One region of the Sphingobacterium sp. R2 genome, then DNA from elsewhere that is predicted to be linked to it. Evidence: riboswitches for the same ligand, from Rfam matches in the RefSeq annotation. Region 1 holds a riboswitch; each other region holds the start of a gene.
What was found. Region 1 has a riboswitch for thiamine pyrophosphate ahead of pnuC (nicotinamide riboside transporter PnuC). Riboswitches for the same ligand answer to the same signal wherever they lie in the genome.

Region 1 (4,420 bases):
CAGCTGCGGATGTTTACAAAGGCGTTGCTTTTTATTTTTCTAGCAAACGGATTTCGTGTTTAGCAGTAAGCGTTTACTCACTTTATATAATTTTAATAAATCCATGGTATTTTTGAATAAGTGCCTCTAAAAAGTACAGTTTTTTGACAAAAGACTTGGACGTTTATCAAAAACTATATTAAATTTGCATCAATCACAAAAACATGAGCAAAAAATCAAATAAAGAAGTTGACGTTGTTCTAATCGGCGCCGGTATTATGAGTGCTACTTTGGGTACTCTAATCAATGAATTAAGCCCAGACGTTAATATTGAAATTCTTGAGCGTTTGGATGTTGTGGCTGCTGAAAGTTCAGACGCTTGGAATAATGCTGGCACGGGTCACTCTGCCTTATGCGAGCTAAATTATACACCCGAACAGAAAGATGGTTCTGTAAAGATTGATAAAGCAGTGAAAATTGCTGAGCAATTTGAGGTATCTAAGCAGTTTTGGTCCTACCTCGTTGATAAAGGCGTCATTACCCAACCTGAAAATTTTATCCGTAGTATTCCACACCTAAGTGCAGTTTTTGGTGAAAAAGATGCTAAATTTCTAAAAACAAGATGGGAAACGTTAACCACCCAAAACTTGTTTAAGGGAATGGAGTATACTGAAGATGCTGAGTTGCTGAAATCATGGATTCCATTGATGATGGAGGGGCGTGATAAAAATGAAAAGATTGCTGCAACGAAAATGGATCTTGGTACAGATGTCAATTTTGGCTCATTGACACGTGATTTGATCACTAATCTTGCAAATAAAGAAAATATATCCATTTCGCTAAACCATGAAGTCATTGACATTGAACGTGAAGATGATGGTCGTTGGGAAGTGGAGGTCAAAGATTTAAAAACAGGAGTAAAGAGAGAAATCAAAGCGAAATTTGTATTTATTGGTGCTGGTGGACACTCCTTGCTGTTGTTGGAAAAATCCGGAATACCAGAAGCAAAAGGCTATGGTGGCTTTCCGGTAGGAGGCCAATGGCTACGTTGTGTGAATGATGAGATTATTAAAGCACATCACGCCAAAGTGTACGGCAAAGCTTCTGTGGGCGCTCCACCGATGTCTGTACCGCACTTAGATACGCGTTATATTGATGGCAAACAAGCTTTGTTATTTGGTCCTTATGCGGGTTTTTCCACAAAATTCCTCAAACAGGGTTCTTATTTCGATCTACCTGCTTCGATCAAGTTGTCGAATATCCGTCCGATGCTATCTGCCGGACTTGATAATTTGCCCTTGACCAAGTATTTGATCACAGAAGTCATGAAATCTCCGAAAGATAAACTGGAGTCATTGAAACAATTTATGCCCACAGCAAAATTGGAGGACTGGGTTATTGAGAAGGCGGGACAACGGGTTCAGGTGATCAAGAAAGATGAAAAGAGAGGTGGGATTTTGGAATTTGGAACAGAGGTCGTCTCTAGTTCAGATGGTTCTATTGCCGCGTTATTGGGTGCTTCTCCTGGCGCTTCTACCTCTGTCGCGATCATGATCAGCTTGCTGAAGAAATGTTTCCCTGAACGTGCTAAATCAGATGAATACAGGAAGAAGTTACGTGAGATGATACCATCACACGGGAAATCATTGAACGACGACGCACAGCTTTGTAAAGAAACACGTATACGCACACACAAAGCGTTGAAATTAATCGCTATCGATTAATCAGGCCCGACCAACAATATACTTGAGGGGTGCTTCGAACGGCTTCTGCCGTTCTAGGCTGAGATTATACCCAATAAAAGCGATTGTTCCTCTTTGTACAATCGCTTTTATATACCTGATCCAGGTAATGCTGGCGTAGGGATTTAATTTCAATAAAAACAGCTGTTTTCTCCCCGAAGGTTTATTATAAGATCGCACGCACTAATAAACAATTCGAATGACTCCCGAATCCATGATCGAAGCTTTGATAAAACAGATGCAACAAGCCACAGTGGCAGAATGGCTAGGTGTTTCTTTCGGCATTTTGCAAGTCTGGTTTTCACGGCAAAATAAATCAATCCATTATATTTTTGGCATTATAGGTATACTGATATCCGTATATGTATTATTTCACGCAAAACTGTATGCTGAAATATTGCTGCACCTGTATTATTTAGTCATGAGCATTTACGGCTGGATGTATTGGAAATATAGCAGTGACGCTGCTACGCCGATCACACGTTGTGAAAAGAAAGATTGGTGGATAGTATGCTTTATCTGCACCGCTGGTTTTTTGTTGTTCTATTTTGGATTGGTGCATTTAACAGACTCCGATGTTCCACTATGGGATTCCGCCGTTTCCTGCACCGCTTGGGCAGGAATGTGGTTGTTGGCAAAACGCAAAATAGAAAATTGGATACTGTTGAATATTAGCAATCTAATGGCCATTCCATTATTGATCCATAAAGGATTGTTTCTCTATTCCGGACTGACTTTGTTTTTATTTGTGATGGCATTTAGTGGATATTTAAATTGGAGGAAAATAATACGTGAAGAGAGATATGCAACTCAATAGTGCGGATATTGCCATTCTGAAAGACAGTCAGGCAAAAGGTATTCAGCAGAAATCTTTGTCGGATGAACAGTTGGAACTAATCTATCGCAGAAAATGGTTTAAAATCTGGATTCCCGTTGAACTGGGTGGATTAGGTTTAACGGTACCAGAAGGTCTGAATGTATTGGCTGATTTAGCGTATTGGGACGGCGGACTGGCCTGGACAGTGACATTATGTTCGGGAGCAAATCTTTTTGTCGGTTTTATTGATCGCGTTCTAGGCGATCAAATCTTTAAAATGGAACGGGTTTGTTTCGGTGGTAGCGGGCAGGCATCGGGCACAGCAACGCGCGATGGTGAACATTATCGACTCACAGGGTTTTGGAAGTACGCTACTGGGGCTCCACATTTAACCCATTTTACGTTGAATGCAACGATTCAGGAAGGGGGGAAACCCGTAATGGATGACAAAGGGAATCCACTTGTAAAATCATTTTTTGTCGATAGAGAACATGCGCTGGTTCATTATGACTGGGATACGTTCGGATTAGAGGTGACTGCCTCGCACTCTTTTTCGCTGCAGGACGTCCTAGTTGATGGTAAACAGTGTTTTGAAATCAATGCGGCGAAAAGCACACGCAGTGATCTACGCTATCAATATCCCTTTATGCCTTTTGCTGAGTTGACCTTGCTGGCCAATTTTATCGGGATGTATAAGCGATTTCTGGATTTGATTGAAAAACTGTTTGTGTTAAAAAGTAAAGCGTCCAATTGGGAACAGGCAGCGAGTAAAGCTGCTTTCGGCATGCTCGATGAGCTTCAACAGGATTACACCATACGAAAGGATGCTATCTTGCATTTGGCTGACCATTCTTGGGATAACCTCAGTAATGGTATCGATAATGCCACAATTTATGCGCAAATAGCCACGCAAAGCCGTGATTTTGTCTCTTCCATTTTAACGAATACCGTTAAACTCTATCCTCAGGCAGGGATTTTGGGGGCTGCCGTGGACCAAGAGATCAATATCATCTTCCGAAATATTTTTACTGCTTCACAGCATAAGTTGTTGCAGAAGAGTATATAGACAATAGCTTTGTTTTAAAAATTTTTTGTTACAAATGCTGCGTTATCTACAGATTTTCCGCTGCTAATTTTTGGTGTGCCAAAAGAAGAACCGCTAGTAACCAACTTGCCCGTTTTTACAGTGATTGCTCAGTGCTTGTTCAGTGCTTGTTCAGTGATGATTCAGTGACGAGTGAACAAGCACTGAACGAGTACTGGGTAACAATTGTTCTAAGGCTGTGCCTAGGGGTAAATTGGTATTTGGATATCTGCTATCTAATTGGTATATTAGCTATTTTTTCGCCATGAAATGGCCAACCGATTCGTATACATTGCTGAAAAATATTCGCGTGCCCACGTCAACACGGAGCTGGAGTTCGTAGCGTAAAAAAAAGGAGATCATCTCATTGAAATGTCTCCTTTTGTGTTCCCGGCGGGGGTCGAACCCACATCGTCAGAACCGGAATCTGAAATTCTATCCATTGAACTACGGGAACGTCCCGCAAAGATATATTATTTTCTAGATCTAACAAATATCTTTACGATAAAATTGTAACTTTTAGCAGGCAATTTTTAGCGATAATTAGCGCCGTTTTTTTGCATATAAATTTCACCCGCTCCTCGTTTTTTTTTAACTCAGTGCTAATGATTCATTTGTGCATACTTCGGATCAAAAAATGATGCTAGTTGACAGCAGGTTGGTTATGACCGCGGGTGGTATTGCGTGATTACAGAATGCAGGTATTCCTTGTCTATATGCGTATATATTTCGGTAGTGGTGATACTTTCATGTCCGAGCATGTCCTGTACAGCCCGCAGATCGGCCCCGCCTTCCACT
Region 2 (4,420 bases), 1.2 Mb from region 1:
TCCATTTTACACCAGCATCAAGGGCCTTTAAAATATTATCTTTTTGTGCTGCTAATGTTTGTCCTTGTGATATGTATTGAAGTTTTTCCATAGTTTTTGTTGACATGCAATGAAATTTTGAATTGGGTCGGGATGCTGCCATAAAGCGCCGTACAAGGCTATTCCCTCTGCCCCTTCCTGCAACGGGAGGAGACAGTTAGCTTGGTTTATTCCGCCAAGTGCTATCAGACGAACAGTAAAATTAACGCGATTTGGAAGCTGATTCAGTTGAGCATTATACCTTCCGTATTCTTTTTTTGAAATACTTGGAAATATCGGACTTAGAAAAGCATAGGTCCAGCATTTATCCAGTTTGTTGAATGCCGCAATATCATGTACAGATGTCGAGCAAATAATTGTAGTGTTCACCTGATTGGAGGGACTATGCTGTCTGCTCCATTCATTCCGATGAATGCGTGAGATCCCGAGTTCCGTCGATAGGTGAGGGTGAGAATGAAGAACTAACTTTTCAAGATATGCAGGATCTATTGATTCTACATATCTTGCCATTTGTAAATCTGTAAAATGATATTTGCGTAAGTGCAGGATATCGAGCCCCTTCTCAAGAAGGGTATGGATAACCGCTTTTTCAGCATGTATGGTCTCTTCTGGCGTTAGTGCAATGATCATAAATAGAGTTCTTTACCCTGTGCGATAAATTCTTGCGATTTTTCAAGCATACCCTGCGCTGCACTATCCCGTATTTCCTGCGTAATCTTCATGGAGCAAAATTTGGGGCCACACATGGAACAGAAATGAGCTACTTTAGCTGCATCTGCAGGCAAGGTTTCGTCATGATACTCACGTGCGGTATCCGGATCTAGGGAAAGATTGAATTGATCTTCCCATCTAAATTCAAATCTCGCTTTACTTAAAGCATTGTCACGATACTGCGCTCCAGGGTGTCCTTTGGCCAAATCAGCAGCATGTGCGGCTAGTTTGTACGTGATCACACCATCTTTAACATCTTTTTTATTTGGTAATCCGAGATGTTCTTTTGGGGTGACATAACAAAGCATGGCACAACCGTACCAACCGATCATTGCAGCTCCAATCGCCGAAGTAATATGGTCATACCCCGGAGCGATATCGGTAGTAAGCGGGCCTAAGGTATAAAATGGGGCTTCATTACAACATTCCAGTTGTTTGTCCATATTTTCTTTGATCAGTTGCATGGGCACGTGGCCGGGGCCCTCTATCATTACCTGAACATCGTGTTTCCAGGCGATCTTGGTGAGTTCGCCCAGTGTTTCGAGCTCAGCAAATTGAGCCGCATCGTTGGCGTCCGCAATAGCTCCTGGACGGAGACCATCGCCAAGTGAAAAAGCAACATCATATCGTTTCATGATCTCACAAATCTCCTCAAAATGGGTATAGAGAAAGTTTTCTTTGTGGTGAAAAAGACACCATTTGGCCATGATAGAACCACCCCTTGAGACGATACCAGTTACTCGTGTTGCTGTAAGATGAATGTAGCGAAGCAATACACCGGCGTGTATAGTAAAGTATGAAACACCTTGTTCCGCCTGTTCGATCAAAGTGTCTTTAAAAATCTCCCAAGTAAGGTCTTCGGCCACACCTTTTACTTTTTCTAATGCCTGATAGATTGGAACGGTACCGATTGGAACTGGTGAATTGCGGATGATCCACTCGCGGGTTTCATGGATATTTTTACCGGTGGATAGATCCATGATCGTGTCGGCTCCCCAACGACAGGCCCATACCGCTTTCTCAACTTCTTCCTCTATACTTGAACTTACAGCGCTATTGCCAATATTGGCATTAATTTTAACAAGAAAGTTGCGCCCGATAATCATGGGTTCACTTTCAGGGTGATTGATGTTATTGGGAATGATCGCTCTCCCGGCAGCGATCTCTTCGCGGACAAACTCGGGAGTAATCGTTTTTCTAGGGATTCTGGCACCAAAGTTTTGGCCTGTATGCTGATGATCCATTCCGGGGGTGCTGGCTACTAGCTGCTCGATATGTTGATTTTCGCGGATAGCTACGTACTCCATTTCAGGCGTAATGATACCTTGCTTTGCATAATGTAATTGGGTGACATTACTCCCGGCAGAGGCTACTTTTGGTTTATGACTATAGGCAAATCGGAGTTCATCCAACGTTGGATCAGAAAGGCGTTGTTGTCCATATTCAGAGCTGATGCCCGCCAGCTGTATGACATCCTGGCGATTCAATATCCATTGTTCGCGAAGCCGGGGGAGACCTTTTCGGATATCGATCTGAAAATTCTCATCGGTATATGGACCAGAGGTGTCGTAGATTGTAATAGGGGGATTAATTTCTACTTGTCCATTGCTTAATTTGGTTGGACTTAAAGAAATTTGGCGCATAGCCACTTGAATAGGAAATAGTGTTCCAGGTACAAAAATTTTTTTTGAATTGGGAAAAGGGGATTGCGTAATTGTTTCAGCTGTCATTTTTTCTGAATTGAAGTGAATGATTAGGGTGATTTTTTTTAATCATTATCCGCCTTGCGATGCGGTTATTAAGATGATTTGATCGTGAGGTTTGAGTGTTGTTTTAGCCCAATCGTCCTTAGGTATAACATGGTTGTTGATGGCAGCAGCAACACCTTGGGTTTTGCCAGATAGTTCCAAAACCAATAGTTCCTCAAGTGAAGAAGGAGCGGGGTCGAAAGATCGAATTTGATGATTTATTGTAAGTTCCATTCCTTAATTTTTTTGGTTAAACTTTAGGAATGGCTACACGAAGGTACAGCAATGCACCTGTTAGACAGCTCACTTTTCCCTACGCCAGTATGATCCGGATCAGGTTCTAAGGGTAAAATCTCAGCCTGCACAAGCAGACACCCCTAAAGTTAAAACGAAGATAGTATTATTTTTGTGAAAGTTGCAAGAATTTTAATTTAAATGCCTCATATATACAGCAGGAAAGTACAGGTCGCGATTTGCGAAATATTTGATATATTAGTTTTTTAATCAGCTAAAACAATTTAACAGTAACCAAGAATTATATCCTTTAATGCGTAGAATTTTATTGATAATAATATTGTGTATGGCAAGTACTGCCTATGCACAATCCAAGAATAACTGCAAGGCTGTAAAGTTGACATGCGAACATCTGGTCAATCCTTTAGGCATTGACGCATCCCACCCGAGATTAAGCTGGCGCCTTGAAGACCGGCGAAAGGGCGCCCTACAGCAAGCTTATCAGATTCTTTTAGCGCAAGATTCCCTTGAATTGTTACATGGGGTAAAAGCGCATTGGGACAGTGGAAAGCAGCTAAGTTCGGCGATGTTGGTGCACTATAATGGTACCGAGTTAAAGCCGCGGATAAAATACTTTTGGAGAGTAAAAGTATGGGACCGAGACGGTATTTCCAGCGTTTCAGCAATAGCATCTTTCGAGACTGGAATGATGGGGAAGGATCTTTGGACAGGAAAATGGATCAGTGACAATAAAGATATCAATGCGCGCAACGCTCCGTATTTTAGGACTGAATTCACTATCAAAAAGCGGATAAAATCGGCTCGTGCTTATGTTGCCGCTGCCGGATTATATGAGCTTTCTATTAATGGCGTGCGCATTGGAGACCACCGTCTTGATCCTATGTATACGCGATTTGATCGAAGAACACTGTATGTGGTAGAGGATGTTACCGGACAACTACAACAAGGTGCGAATGCGATTGGCGTCGTTTTGGGGAATGGCTGGTATAATCACCAGCCACTGGCGGTTTGGAATTTTCATCAAGCACCGTGGCGGGCCCGGCCAATATTCTGTTTGGAGCTTAAAATCGAGTATACAGACGGTACGTGGGAGACGGTCGTTTCGGATAAGCAGTGGAAAACAGCTACCGGTCCAATTATCTATAACAATATTTATACGGGTGAGCATTATGATGCTCGACTTGATATGCCCGGCTGGGACAAACCTAAATATGATGATTCAACTTGGCAGGCTGTTCAGTACAGAAATGCGCCATCTGCACATATCGTTTCCCAACAGATGGTACCGATTCGGCTCGTGAAGTCCTATAAGCCCAAATCAGTGACAAAGATAGACCAACGTACTTATGTTTTCGATATGGGTCAGAATATGGCTGGAATTACAAAAATTAAAGTCAAAGGAGCTGCAGGGACTATGCTACATATCAAGCATGGTGAACGATTGTCGGCAGATGGGCGTCTTGATCTGTCCAATATCGATGTTTATTATCTTGGCGATAAGGAAAAGGAGCCCTTTCAGACGGACATTCTTACCTTAAGCGGTCGCGATGATGAGTTTATGGCTAAATTTGGTTATAAAGGCTTTCGTTATGTCGAGGTTAGCAGCAACATAGCAATAGCTTTGGATAGTTCTGCTGTAACTGCCTATTTTATGCACAGCGATGTTC
Region 3 (4,420 bases), 1.6 Mb from region 1:
CCTGGGAGCACACCTTATTATTTTTGAAAGAAGTATTAAATTAAATAGAAAAATCAACAACAGCAATATCGACCCAAATGAATTGTAACGCGAAACTGCACATTTATCAGATTATCATTCAGTTGTTGATATTGCTGTTATATAGTCCCAGCGCGGCATCGCAAACAGTAAAATCGCTAACAATAGCTAGCCCAACGCATGCAGTTCTTTTTGTAACCAATGAGTCCGATAAATCAACTGATTTCATCATGCGTCTACACGAAAAAAATGCTGCTGAGATTTTCAAACTAGTGCCTTTTAGCACAACAAAGTTATTGGTCACAAAAACCGATGCAAAAAAACTCACATTCATCGTTAAAAATCACCAATGGACTATCGACGTATTGTCATTGAAGCAACGTCAAGCCATGATCTTGTTTGATGGATTAGCCAAACCCAAGATCATATACGATAGTAATACCTATCTGGCAGCAGCCAAACCGTTATTAAACACCAGCACACAAATTGCATCAACGAAAGCTTCGGCACAATATAATGCCTCACATTTCTTTGACTCAATCGCACAAGTTCAATTTATTCCATCCGGGCAATATGCAGCGGCTATTATCGCAAATCCCGCTCTTCCTCTTTATTACAGTCAGCGTAAGAAGATATGTGACGGCACTTATGTAATGCAGCAGTTTTCGGACGAAAATGCGGTGCAATCCGGTGCAATGATGACGACGGTATATGAAGAAGGCAAAGAGATCACATCGAACAATCTTTCCGGGGGAAATAATTATTACAACAAAAGATGCTATAATCAATTCGGACTTATCGACTCCATACAGTACCTTCAAAATAGTAAATGGAGCAGCAGTACAATTTACCGGTATCTCCCAAATGCCATTGTTTCCTACGATCCTACATTTGAATCGGCGATAATTTATCACTTGAACAGTAAACTTCAGGTTATAAAAAGTGAATCCATTCATTTTGTCTATCAACGGAGAGACTGGACCATTTACAGTTATGATCAACAGAATCGAATTACTGAAGAGATTTCGGGCAGAAATGATCAAAGAGAAAGTCGCGTCCGCTATCAGTATGATAGTCCGGAAACAAGTGACTATTCGCTACGTCAAACCTTCGATCAAAGCGATCGACTGACAGCTGAAATCAAGCGATCCTACCGAGCCAACGAAACGATTGATGAGTTTTATTATGAGGGTGTATTACAACAAAAATCAATTGTAAAAGACCGCGGCAACTGTGCCTTTGAAAATCTAGTATACAACAAGGAGGGACAGTTAACGGCAAAGTACATACAGGTAAGGAAAACCAACTAAACAAACTGAAAAACTGCGCTAAACTCCGGAAATAAGATTCTTGACTTTGATAAAAAATATGCGACAAAATACGGCTAAAAACACATTTCTGCACTAATTTTGATAGCGATACAAAAACGTCAAATTGAGAAAAAGAAAACTGATCAGTCAACGCCATCCCATACTCTACTTTTTTGCGGTATGGGTAAGAAGAGTACAAAGAAAAGTCATCTGGCTAATTGACAACAAAAAATACAGCACAGCTAAATCAGCTGAAAAACTTCCCTTTCGTATTAAGAAGCATCAGTCTGTCTTATTAAAAAAACTGGGCGAAAATAATATGCAATTGCAGATTAACAAAGTTACCAACCTGAAAATTGCAGCTGCACAGATTAATAGCATTCTGATCAGACCGGAGGAAACCTTTTCATTTTGTAAACTCGTTGGACTACCCACTGTAAAAAAAGGATATCTGCCTGGAATGGAGTTATCCTTTGGTGAAGCAAGAGCGGGTATTGGCGGTGGAATCTGTCAAATATCCAACCTCATCCATTGGCTTGTTATCCATAGTCCACTCACCGTCAACGAACGTTATCACCACTCTTTTGACCCTTTTCCGGACGATGGCCGTGTATTGCCATTCGGTAGTGGAGCTACCGTCTTTTATAATTATCGCGATTATCAGTTCACCAACAACACGCCTTACACCTTTCAAATAAACCTCTGGTTTACAGACAAATGTTTAGAGGGTGAATTAAGAATTGATCAAGAACTTGACTTTGCCTATCATGTCTTTGAAAAAGAACATCAATTTCTTAAAATTGACAATCAGTTCTTTCGTAAAAATGAGATTTGGCGCGAGAAGTTTTTAAAATTTCAGGGTGGAAAGATTTTGGAAACCGAACTTTTGACCAAAAATTTTGCCCGGGTTACCTATACCCCTGTTGAATATATTGAAATTAGTGCCGATCAAAATACGGTCGATTAATTCAACAAGCTAAGTGATCGAAAAATGACGGATATGAAAAGTCCACTTTTTTGTTTAAGTTTGGTTTGGCTTTGGGGGTATTCTGTATAGAATTGAGATAGTCCCTTTGAACCTGATTCGGTTTATACCGGCGTAGGGAAAAGCAAAAATCCACTGTACAGCATACTCCTTTACTGCACAGGCTATCGCTCTTCTTCCCGCCAAGGCCATACAGTACATCTTAGCATATGTAAAAGGAATGGAAGATTCAATTATCAATTTATTAGAGCAGCTGAGGGTCGAAAAACCCCTCGTACACAACATCACAAACCTCGTTGTGATGAACAATACTGCCAACGCACTTTTAGCCCTAGGAGCGTCCCCTGTGATGGTACACAGTCCATTAGAAGTACGCGAGGTTGTCGATATTGCACAAGCTCTTGTCATTAATATCGGCACCTTGAGTGAAGCTACTGCCGAAGCTATGCTGGTTGCTACCGAACATGCCAATACCATTGGACGTCCATGGGTACTTGATCCTGTTGGTGCTGGGATATCAGCATTCCGCAATGATTTATTATCCAATCTACTGGATCTCAAACCAACGGTTATTCGTGGAAATGCATCAGAAATCATGACGCTGTACAATTTCAACCAACCGAACACAAAGGGAGTCGACAGCACGACAGCCAGTAAAGATGCCCTCCGATTTGGCCAATTATTACAAGAGCAAACCGGCTCAATTATCTGTATTTCTGGAGAAGTAGACTATATCCTTTCGGAAGAATACCGGGTTGAAGTCTATAATGGTCACCCTTTAATGACGCAAGTTACCGGACTTGGCTGCAGCGCTACTGCACTCATCGGGGCATTTTTAGGTGTTACGGACCACTATTTTGAAGCAGCTGTTGCCGGTGTATCCATTTTGAGCTTAGCGGGAGAACGCGCTGCCCAAACCGCAGCTGGCCCAGGTAGCCTGCAGTTAAATCTCTATGATGAACTCTATCAGCTCAATGCAGAACGTCTAAAATCAACGCTCAAGATCAAACGCTATGCGCATTAATCCGCTGTTTCCCTACCCTTTATATTTAGTCATTTCTGAGCGCGACTGTTATCCTCAAAATTGGCTAAATGTCGCTGAAGAGGCCATTATTGGTGGAGTCGATCTTATACAATTGCGCGAAAAAGCTGACGATCCGGCCACATTTTTGGATAAAGCCATCCGTTTAAAAAAACTGACCGATCATTATGGTATTCCGCTCGTGATCAATGATTCCGTAGCAATCGCTGCCCAAATCGAGGCATGGGGAGTACATGTGGGTCAAAATGATGTGCAGCCGCTCGCAATTCGCGAAAAATATGGCGACAAATTGACTATTGGCTGGTCCATAGAAGACATGCAACAACTGGAAAGTCAACAAATGTGCGCTGTCGACCACCTTGGTGTAAGCCCTATTTTTTCAACGAGAACAAAAGTGGATACGATAACCGAATGGGGAATTTCGGGTTTAAAGCAACTTAGGAATAGGACGGAAAAACCATTGATTGCAATCGGCAGCATGAATTTGCAAACCGCTGAACAGGCTTGGAAAGCAGGTGCAGACTCCATTGCAGTCGTTTCGGCCATCTGCCGAAGCCAAGACCCCAGACAGGCCAGTGCACAACTAAAAGAACTATTAAAATGACAAAAGATAAAAAATACAGGGTCCCTACCGTACTCAGCATTGCGGGGTTCGATGGTAGTGGTGGAGCAGGTATACAGGCAGACACCAAAACGATATCTGCATTAGGCTGTTATGCCATGAATGTATTAACCGCCCTGCCAGTACAGAATACACAAGGTGTAAGAAATATTTATGAAATCCCTACTGCAGCCGTCAGGGATCAATTGGATGCGATTTTTGATGATATCTATCCCGACGCAATCAAAATAGGGATGGTACACAATATTGAACTTGTGAAGCTTATTAGCAGCTATTTAAAAGAATATAAAGGGCCTATCGTCTTTGATCCAGTCATGGTGTCAACGAGTGGACACAAGCTCATTCATGATGATACAATTCAGGCCTGCATTGAACTTCTTTTTCCTTTAGCAACGCTGATTACACCAAATTTAGATGAGGTAGGTGTCCTGGTAGACGAAGTT

Region 2: another riboswitch for thiamine pyrophosphate. It lies ahead of thiS (sulfur carrier protein ThiS); the one in region 1 lies ahead of pnuC (nicotinamide riboside transporter PnuC).
Region 3: another riboswitch for thiamine pyrophosphate. It lies ahead of thiM (hydroxyethylthiazole kinase); the one in region 1 lies ahead of pnuC (nicotinamide riboside transporter PnuC).

The regions. Positions count from the first base shown of each region.
Region 1 is NZ_CP142884.1:3,215,493-3,219,912, forward strand. It holds gene VXM68_RS13270 (malate:quinone oxidoreductase) at 204-1,703, shown strand; TPP riboswitch at 1,719-1,863, shown strand; gene pnuC (nicotinamide riboside transporter PnuC) at 1,960-2,538, shown strand; gene VXM68_RS13280 (acyl-CoA dehydrogenase) at 2,513-3,604, shown strand; tRNA gene VXM68_RS13285 (tRNA-Arg) at 4,008-4,079, opposite strand; gene xerD (site-specific tyrosine recombinase XerD) at 4,285-4,420, opposite strand, start outside.
Region 2 is NZ_CP142884.1:4,459,895-4,464,314, reverse strand. It holds gene thiE (thiamine phosphate synthase) at 1-106, opposite strand, end outside; gene VXM68_RS18740 (thiamine phosphate synthase) at 52-669, opposite strand; gene thiC (phosphomethylpyrimidine synthase ThiC) at 666-2,480, opposite strand; gene thiS (sulfur carrier protein ThiS) at 2,526-2,732, opposite strand; TPP riboswitch at 2,792-2,887, opposite strand; gene VXM68_RS18725 (family 78 glycoside hydrolase catalytic domain) at 3,079-4,420, shown strand, end outside.
Region 3 is NZ_CP142884.1:4,779,821-4,784,240, forward strand. It holds gene VXM68_RS20200 (dienelactone hydrolase family protein) at 1-44, shown strand, start outside; gene VXM68_RS20205 (hypothetical protein) at 78-1,328, shown strand; gene VXM68_RS20210 (VanW family protein) at 1,453-2,295, shown strand; TPP riboswitch at 2,359-2,451, shown strand; gene thiM (hydroxyethylthiazole kinase) at 2,534-3,337, shown strand; gene thiE (thiamine phosphate synthase) at 3,327-3,959, shown strand; gene thiD (bifunctional hydroxymethylpyrimidine kinase/phosphomethylpyrimidine kinase) at 3,956-4,420, shown strand, end outside.